Regions from separate parts of the Paenibacillus sp. JCM 9796 genome, predicted to be linked through region 1. Evidence: riboswitches for the same ligand, from Rfam matches in the RefSeq annotation. Region 1 holds a riboswitch; the other holds the start of a gene.

Region 1 (3,968 bases):
TGGTTCCGCTGCGGCAGCAGTCCGAACTCGTCCAGCAGCGCCTCCGTTCTCGCGGCAACGCCGATTTCCGGTTCGCCATCCCTCCGGAAATTAAAAGCGACTTCGTCGAACACGCTGTTCGCGATGAACTGCAGCTCCGGATTTTGAAAGACGAATGCGGCCGTATCGACGACGTCAGTCAGCCCCTTCACCGCCGACCCGTTCATCCAATAACCGCCCTCTGTCGGAATGAGCTGCATCAGGGCGGACAGCAGCGTGCTTTTGCCCGCCCCGTTCTTGCCGACGACGGTCACCCATTCGCCCGGATGCAGCTCGGCCAAGTCCACCTCAATCTTCTTCGCCTTGCCGTGGTATCCGGCAAATTGACGGAGCCGGATCAAGGGCTCGCCTGTTCCGCCCGGCTTGCATGCAGCGCCGCGTTCGGCGGAAAGCTTACGCTTGCGGCTGTAGTCGTCCCATATGCCGGGGTACCAGATGCCGAAGGTCTGCAGCTCTTGTCGATGCTCGCGGAAAATACGCGAAGGCTCCCCATCCGCCAGCATCCGGCCGTCCGTGTCAAACAATACGACCCGATCGACGAAATCGACGATATCGTCAATCTTGTGCTCGACGATCAGTACGGTTTTGTTCGCCGTCACCCGTTTGACGGTTTCCCATACTTCGCGCGTGCCCTCCGGATCGAGCAGCGACGAAGGCTCGTCGAGAAACCAGACGGCCGGATCGAGCGCCAGCAGCGAGGCGATCGCCAGCCGCTGCTTCATACCGCCAGACAGCGAGGCGATCGGAAAGTGCGGATCTTCAAGCTCTAGCCCGACCTCTTCCAAATAAAAGCGGATCAGCTCCGGCATCCTCTCCCGAGGCACCTGCAAGTTTTCCAGAACAAACGCCAGCTCCTCATCCACATAGGGCATACAAAACTGGGCGTCCGGGTCTTGGAACAAATATCCCCAAGATGTCGGCCGGCTGATCCCGTCGAACTTCATCGGCACCTCGATCACGTCCGGTATCAAGCCGCTTAACACCTGCAGCAGCGTCGATTTGCCGCAGCCGCTCGGTCCGAGCAGCAGCACCTTCTCGCCGGGCCGGACATGCAGCGACAAGTCATCGAACAGCAGCGACGCGCTGCCGGGAAATTTCAAACGAAGCTGCGATACCCATAGACCCGGAGTTGTCGTTCCTGTATCGAATGCGCTCATCATGGCTTATTTACGTTCCAGGGCGTTATAATCGCTTTTGTTGACCGGACGCACCAACTGGGTCACGCCCGTCTTCTCCAGCGCGCTCACAAGCGCATAAGCGAGAGGACCACAAATGACGAAAGCGCCGACGAAGCGGAATACGATATACAGCGTCAAGTTCCAGGTTGTCAGTTCCAGCAAATAGCCTTTGAAATAATCGAACACCACGGCGCCGAAGCCCGAAGCCATACCCGCCAGGCCGGCCGCTGCCCAAGAGAAGTTCCGGTACAGGAACGCAGCGAAAATCAGCTCTGCGCACAACCCTTGTGCAATGCCGTACGTCAAAGCTTCGACCCCGTACTGCGAACCGGCCAATAGCTCACCGGATGCAGCCGCAATTTCAGCGAGCAGCGCCACGCCGGGTTTCCGAATAATAAGGAACGCAACCGTGGCAGCGATAAACCACATTCCGTACGTGAGCTGTTCCAACTGCAAGCCTGGTACTTTAAGTACGTTGTATACGTCGCCCCACAAGCGATAAATAATAGCAAACACGACCGCAATCACGATAGTGACCAAAATATCGGTCAATTTCAAACCTTTTGACATGGACGATCCCTCTCTTCTTATAAATAATTGTCCTTACAAGACGTCCCAAGGCTCGCCTGTCTCCCCTGTGCGGATTACGCCAAAAAAGCCGCCCCCGATCGATTCGGAAGCGGCCTTGTGAGCACTATTGAACCAGCGTGCTTACGCTCTCCACTTCCCTACGCTGGTATCATCCAGATCAGGTTCAGAGGGTCTAGGATCTATTGATCCAATCTCAGCCGATGCGGCTCCCCTAGTGACATAAACATATTAACACGATTGAAATAAATGTCAATGGCTTTCCTTGCTTATCTTTTTAAAAAAATCTTTGCAGAAACGGCCTAGTCAATCGTTTTGAATTCTGTTAATATTACTTTGATTTGTCATATTCCATAATTTGGTCGATACGTTCTAAGGGGGTTTCTCGGTAGCTGGCAAAAGCGGTGGACAGAAGTCGATAAGAAAAGGCGTCAGATCATATTGGAAGCGCTATCTTTTTTATTAACGGAAAGGAAGCGAGACCATGGAAAACATAATTCATCGTGAATTCGAAGCGGTTGAACCGGTGTTCGTCACCATCGAGATGGTGTCGCATTGTGGATATTGCACGCAGGTGCATGGCGATCCGTATTGCCGGACGCCAGTACATTGCACCAAATTTTCCGGTTCCTGCAGCCCGATTCATGTTAATTTGGCGACCTGCATGACTTGCGGTGAATACAAGAAAAGCACCTAGGCGTGAAAATCGACCGGACCGCGCAAGTAGAAGGCCCTTTCGGGGGCCTTCGTGCTTTTTTTACGGCTGTTTGCAGGTTGCTTTGTCTACGGTTCTGTGTCAAGATATCGATAGATTCAAACTACGTTAACGAAGGAAACAGGTGACGCATAAACCCCATGAAGATAACGTTTTTTCGGCTCTTAACGGAACTTTCATCGCGCAAGACCGTATCCCGCCTCACAGGAGCCTTCGCCAAATCGCGTGCCAGCCGCACGTTCATTGCGCAGTTCGCCAAGACGTACGGCATCCGCGTTGAAGATGCGGAGAAAGCGCTGCACGAATATGCGTCGTTAAACGACTTCTTCACGCGACGATTGAAACCCGGCTTGCGTCCGGTTCACACCGCCGATAACAGCGTTGTCAGTCCGGTAGACGCTTTGATCACCGGGATGGGCGACATACGCGAAGGAACGATGCTGAGCGTCAAGGGGCAGGATTACACCGTCGAAGAGCTGCTGGCGCAGAGCCCGCGGCGCATCAATTATACGAACGGCTATTTCTACGTGCTTTACTTAAGCCCGACCGACTATCATCGCATTCATGCGCCGATCTCGGGAACGATTATCGAGAAGGAGCACATCCCCGGCAAAGTGTACCCCGTCAACGATTTCGGGTTAAAACATATGCGCCGCGTACTCAGCCGTAACGAGCGGCTTATTACGTACATGCAGCACGGTACCGGCGAAGTCGCCGTCGTCAAGGTCGGCGCGTTGAACGTCAGCTCCATCCAATACGTATCGCCGCTGCCGGAGAAATTGTCCGCCGGTGACGAGCTCGCGTATTTCGAGTTCGGCTCTACAGTCGTGCTGCTCATGGAAAGCGGCACGTACGAAGCCCGATCCGATCTCACAGTCGGCAGCAAAGTCAAAATGGGCGAGGCTCTCGGCACCTTAAAACCGGCCCAGTCCTCGCGTTAGAATGAGTCGGTACGTGCTTGCCAGCCTGCACGTACCGACTTTTATGTTCCCTCCGGGAAAGGAGCGCTTCACATGTCTTTACAAACCCGAACGGCCGCCGACGGTCCGGCTTTGCGTCAACCGCCGAAAGCCGACGTCAAGCCGACTGTCTTTCGCATTTTGCTTGCTATCAGTCTGGTTCATCTGTTTAACGACACGATTCAATCCGTCATTCCCGCCATCCTGCCGATATTGAAAGAAACGATGCAATTGAATTATACGCAATCCGGTATTATCGTCTTTGCGCTGAACATGACCGCTTCCGTCATGCAGCCCGTGGTCGGTCTGTATTCGGACCGCAAGCCGCGCCCTTATATGCTGCCGATCGGCATGGGATTTACGTTCCTCGGCGTGCTCGGTCTGGCGATCGCGCCGAACTACACGCTCGTGCTGTTGTCCGTGCTGCTGATCGGCGTCGGCTCGGCCATTTTCCATCCGGAAGGCTCGCGCGTCGCCTACATGGCCGGA
Region 2 (3,968 bases), 380 kb from region 1:
TTAGCGGCTATACAGGCTACGTACGCAAGGAGCAATTGGCTGCTGACCGCGAGGAGACCGTACCGGCCAAAGCGCCTGAACCGGCTTTTATGCCGAAGCAGCCGATTACCGGTAAAATCAACGTGACCTGGGAGCACGTCGTCAGTAAAAATCCGGACACATCCAAAATTCCGGCAATGCCCGGACTCGATGTCGTCAGTCCGACCTGGTTTCACTTGCAGGACGGCGACGGCAATTTGCAAAATTTGGCCGACCCCGCCTACGTGAAATGGGCGAAGTCCAGAGGCTACCAGGTGTGGGCGCTGTTCAGCAATGGCTTTGATCCGAAACGGACGACAGAAGCTTTATCCACTTACGACAAGCGGATGAAGATGACGAAGCAGCTGCTGAGCTTTGCTCAAATGTATGGCCTGCAGGGGATTAACATCGACTTCGAGAATGTCGACCTGGACGACAAGCAGAACCTTGTTCAATTCGTTCGGGAAATGACGCCGCTTCTGCATGAACAAGGTCTCGTCGTCTCTATAGATGTGACGCCGCGCTCAGGCAGCGAAATGTGGTCGATGTTTTACGACCGGAAGGCGCTGATCGAATCGGTCGATTATATGATGCTGATGGCGTACGACGAGCATTGGGCGAGCAGTCCGAAAGCGGGTTCCGTCGCGTCCTTGCCCTGGGTAGAAAGCTCGATCCAAGGCCTGCTGAAAGAGGATAAAATCCCGCCCTCCAAGCTGATTCTCGGCATTCCCTTTTATTCTCGCGTATGGACGGAAGGCGTGAAGGACGGCAAGACGACCGTCAGCTCCAGGGCCGTATTTATGGAGATGCCCCAGCGGATTATGCGCGAACAGAAGATCGAAGCGAAATTTGACGAGGAGTCCGGACAAAATTACTTGGAGTTTACGGAAGAAGGCAAGCCCGCAAAAATTTGGATTGAAGACGAAACGAGCGTTCGGGCGAGAATCGCACTCGTTAAAAAGTATGATCTGGCCGGCGTCGCTTCATGGCGCAGAGGATTTGAAGTGCCGGAAGCCTGGAAATGGGTGAATGAGGAATTGAAGTAAGATAGCCTGACAAAAAAAGCGGCTTGTCCCTCGCCCTGAGCGAAGGTCAGCCGCTTTTTCGTTTAGGCTCGACACTACGTAGTCGTCGTGCGTTCTTCTTTTGATACGGTATCGGTTACACCGACAACGGGCTCGTCGTTTTCTTTGGGCGCGTGAGCCGGGTCCAAAGAAAGGATCGTTTTACAAAACATGCATCGATCCGTTTTGCCGATAATTTTCGTCGCTTTGCCGCATTCCGGACAAACGACGACGACAGCGCTTGTGGACATCATACCGGCCGCGAAATAGATGCCCATGCTGACCAGCATCATGATTGCGCCGATCACCATTCCGACCGCGGCGAAAAACCGCCCGGCCGTCCCCCATTCGAAAACGATACCCGCCAAGCCCAGAATCATAAGCGCCATGCCGCCCATCGTAAGCAGCAATCCCCATAATCGGAACTCGTTAGCCTTACTGGATTTGAATCGCACGATACGTCACTTCTTTCGCTTAAGAATTGTGAGTTTTGTCACAAAAAAATGCAGGAAATTGAGGATTCATGTAGAAATACATAAGAATATAGAACATAACGATCAATTCATGCTTCTTTTAAGTCAGGGGGCTTTTTTCTACTCATGGAATCGTTAAAACACCAGTGTTTACAAAGATTCCGGCACGATGCCACCGTCCTTAGCGTGCTTGCGGTTGATCATCAGTCGCTATATTCAGCTGTAACCGACGGCTTTGATTATCTGATACTCGTCGTCAGCAGTCAAGTCGATCGTGCGCATCAACAAATTCATTATATAAAAGACAAGTTGCGTATACAAGAAAGATGGATCACTCCCGAGTCGCTCGACGAATTGATCCTGCACGGCGAGCAGCGCAATTTCATTTTCTGGATCTTAAAAGGGGAGATACTTTTGGATCGCGAAACGTATCTGGAGAGTCTGCGTCATCGGATGCTGGAGTTCCCTGCCGAATTAAGGGAGCATAAGCTGCTGATCGAGTTTTCCAAGTTTTTGCGCAGTTACACGCAGAGCAAAGACTATTTGGCGGAAGAACACCTTCTTGACGCTTACAACATTATACTGGAAGCGCTGCACCATTGGGCGCGCATCGTGATTGTCGAAGCGGGCTACCACCCGGAGGTGACGGTCTGGAGCCAGGTGAGAATGATCAATCCCGGCGTATACAAGCTGTATGAGGAGCTTACCTTGAGCAAAGAGACACTGAAGCAGCGGGTCGAATTAGTACTGCTGGCATGTGAGTTTTCCGTCATGTCCAAAATGCAGCGCTGCTGTAAGCCGCTGCTCAATTTACTTGCCAGCCGCGAGGAAGCTTGGAGTGTGCAAGAGCTGCAGCAGTCGCCGGGGCTGTCCGACGTCAGGAACGAACTTCCTCTGCTGTTGAATAAACTCGTCAAGAAATCGCTCGCCAAAGAGGTTGTAGTGACGGCCGATCCCGAACTGAAATTGCTGGAGCTGCGATATCGGGATGTCAGAGGTGTCAAAAACCAGGTGATATGATATAATGATAGACAATCGAATAGCCACTAGGGGAGCCTCAAGATGCGGGGCTGAGATAAAGAAGCTTTCTTTGACCCTTGGAACCTGACTCGGCGGCCCGCGCCATTTCGTGCGGACGTCACTGGATGATGCCAGCGTAGGGAAGTGGACGAATGCATGAGCGATCATTCGGCATTTGGTCATGAAGTCAACCTGCACAGGTTGGCTTTTTTTGCTTGAGCCGGGCAAAAATCGGAGGAGGGACACCGTTGAAGTTGGTCGTTAACGGAGAAGTGCGCGAGGTAAGCGGCGTGGCGACGGTCGCGGAGCTGCTCGGTTTTTTTAAGTTGCAGCACAAAATATTAGTCGTCGAACTAAACCGTGTAATTATTGAACGGCATCAGTATGAAAGCACACCCTTACAGGAAGGCGATCAATTGGAAATCGTTCATTTTGTGGGTGGCGGTTAAGTCTTCATGAGCTTGAGTTAAACCATCGTACTAGAATCGTACTAGAAAAGGAGAAAGAATAACATGACTGACCTGTTGAAAATCGGTCCCTATGAGTTTAAATCGCGTTTGCTGCTTGGCACGGGCAAGTTTACGTCGCTGGACATTCAGGCGGATGCAGTTCGGGCTTCGGAAGCCGAGTTGCTCACATTCGCGATTCGCCGTCTGCCGATAGACAATCCGGAAGCACCTAATTTTCTAGAAACGCTTGATCTGAGGAAATTCAGACTGCTTCCGAATACGGCAGGAGCTTACACCGTCGATGAAGCGGTGAGAATTGCCCGTTTAGCCAAAGCGTCCGGACTATGCGATATGATCAAGGTTGAAGTCATCGGCGATCCGAGAACGCTCCTTCCCGATCCTGTAGGCACTCTGGAAGCGACCAAGATATTAGTAGAAGAAGGTTTTATCGTGCTGCCTTACACGTCGGACGATCCAATCTTGGCAAGAAAGCTTCAAGAAGCGGGTGCCGCTGCGGTCATGCCGGGCGCTTCTCCAATAGGTTCGGGCCAAGGGATTGTGAACCCGGGCAACCTGCGGTTTATTATTGAAGAAGCGAAGGTGCCGATTATTGTCGATGCGGGCATCGGCGGTCCGGCGGATGCTGCGCTTGCGATGGAATTGGGCGCCGACGGTGTGTTATTGAATACGGCCGTGGCCGGCGCGGCTAACCCTGCTTTAATGGCTGAAGCATTTAAGCTTGCCGTTGAAGCCGGACGCAAAGGTTTTTTGGCCGGACGAATACCTAAGAAGCGGTATGCATCAGCCAGCAGTCCGGTTGAAGGCATGATCGAATAGGAGTGGGAAGGGGCTGCGCAGGACTGCCTGCCCCTTCTTTTTAAGACAGAAAAAAAATTTGGCTACTAGCTTGACTTTCGACTTAGGCATATGTTAAATTAATTCTC

What was found. Region 1 has a riboswitch for thiamine pyrophosphate ahead of ACZ439_RS19465 (ECF transporter S component). Riboswitches for the same ligand answer to the same signal wherever they lie in the genome.
Region 2: another riboswitch for thiamine pyrophosphate. It lies ahead of thiS (sulfur carrier protein ThiS); the one in region 1 lies ahead of ACZ439_RS19465 (ECF transporter S component).

What each region holds. Positions count from the first base shown of each region.
Region 1 is NZ_AP043723.1:4,016,231-4,020,198, reverse strand. Features, by position in the region: gene ACZ439_RS19475 (ABC transporter ATP-binding protein) at 1-542, opposite strand, end outside; partial or broken gene ACZ439_RS19470 (ATP-binding cassette domain-containing protein) at 750-1,097, opposite strand; gene ACZ439_RS19465 (ECF transporter S component) at 1,203-1,787, opposite strand; TPP riboswitch at 1,926-2,031, opposite strand; gene ACZ439_RS19460 (hypothetical protein) at 2,290-2,502, shown strand; gene asd (archaetidylserine decarboxylase) at 2,661-3,461, shown strand; gene ACZ439_RS19450 (MFS transporter) at 3,534-3,968, shown strand, end outside.
Region 2 is NZ_AP043723.1:3,636,521-3,640,488, forward strand. Features, by position in the region: gene ACZ439_RS17545 (glycosyl hydrolase family 18 protein) at 1-1,064, shown strand, start outside; gene ACZ439_RS17550 (DUF2614 family zinc ribbon-containing protein) at 1,139-1,537, opposite strand; gene ACZ439_RS17555 (nucleotidyltransferase-like protein) at 1,682-2,575, shown strand; TPP riboswitch at 2,594-2,735, shown strand; gene thiS (sulfur carrier protein ThiS) at 2,824-3,024, shown strand; gene ACZ439_RS17565 (thiazole synthase) at 3,088-3,861, shown strand.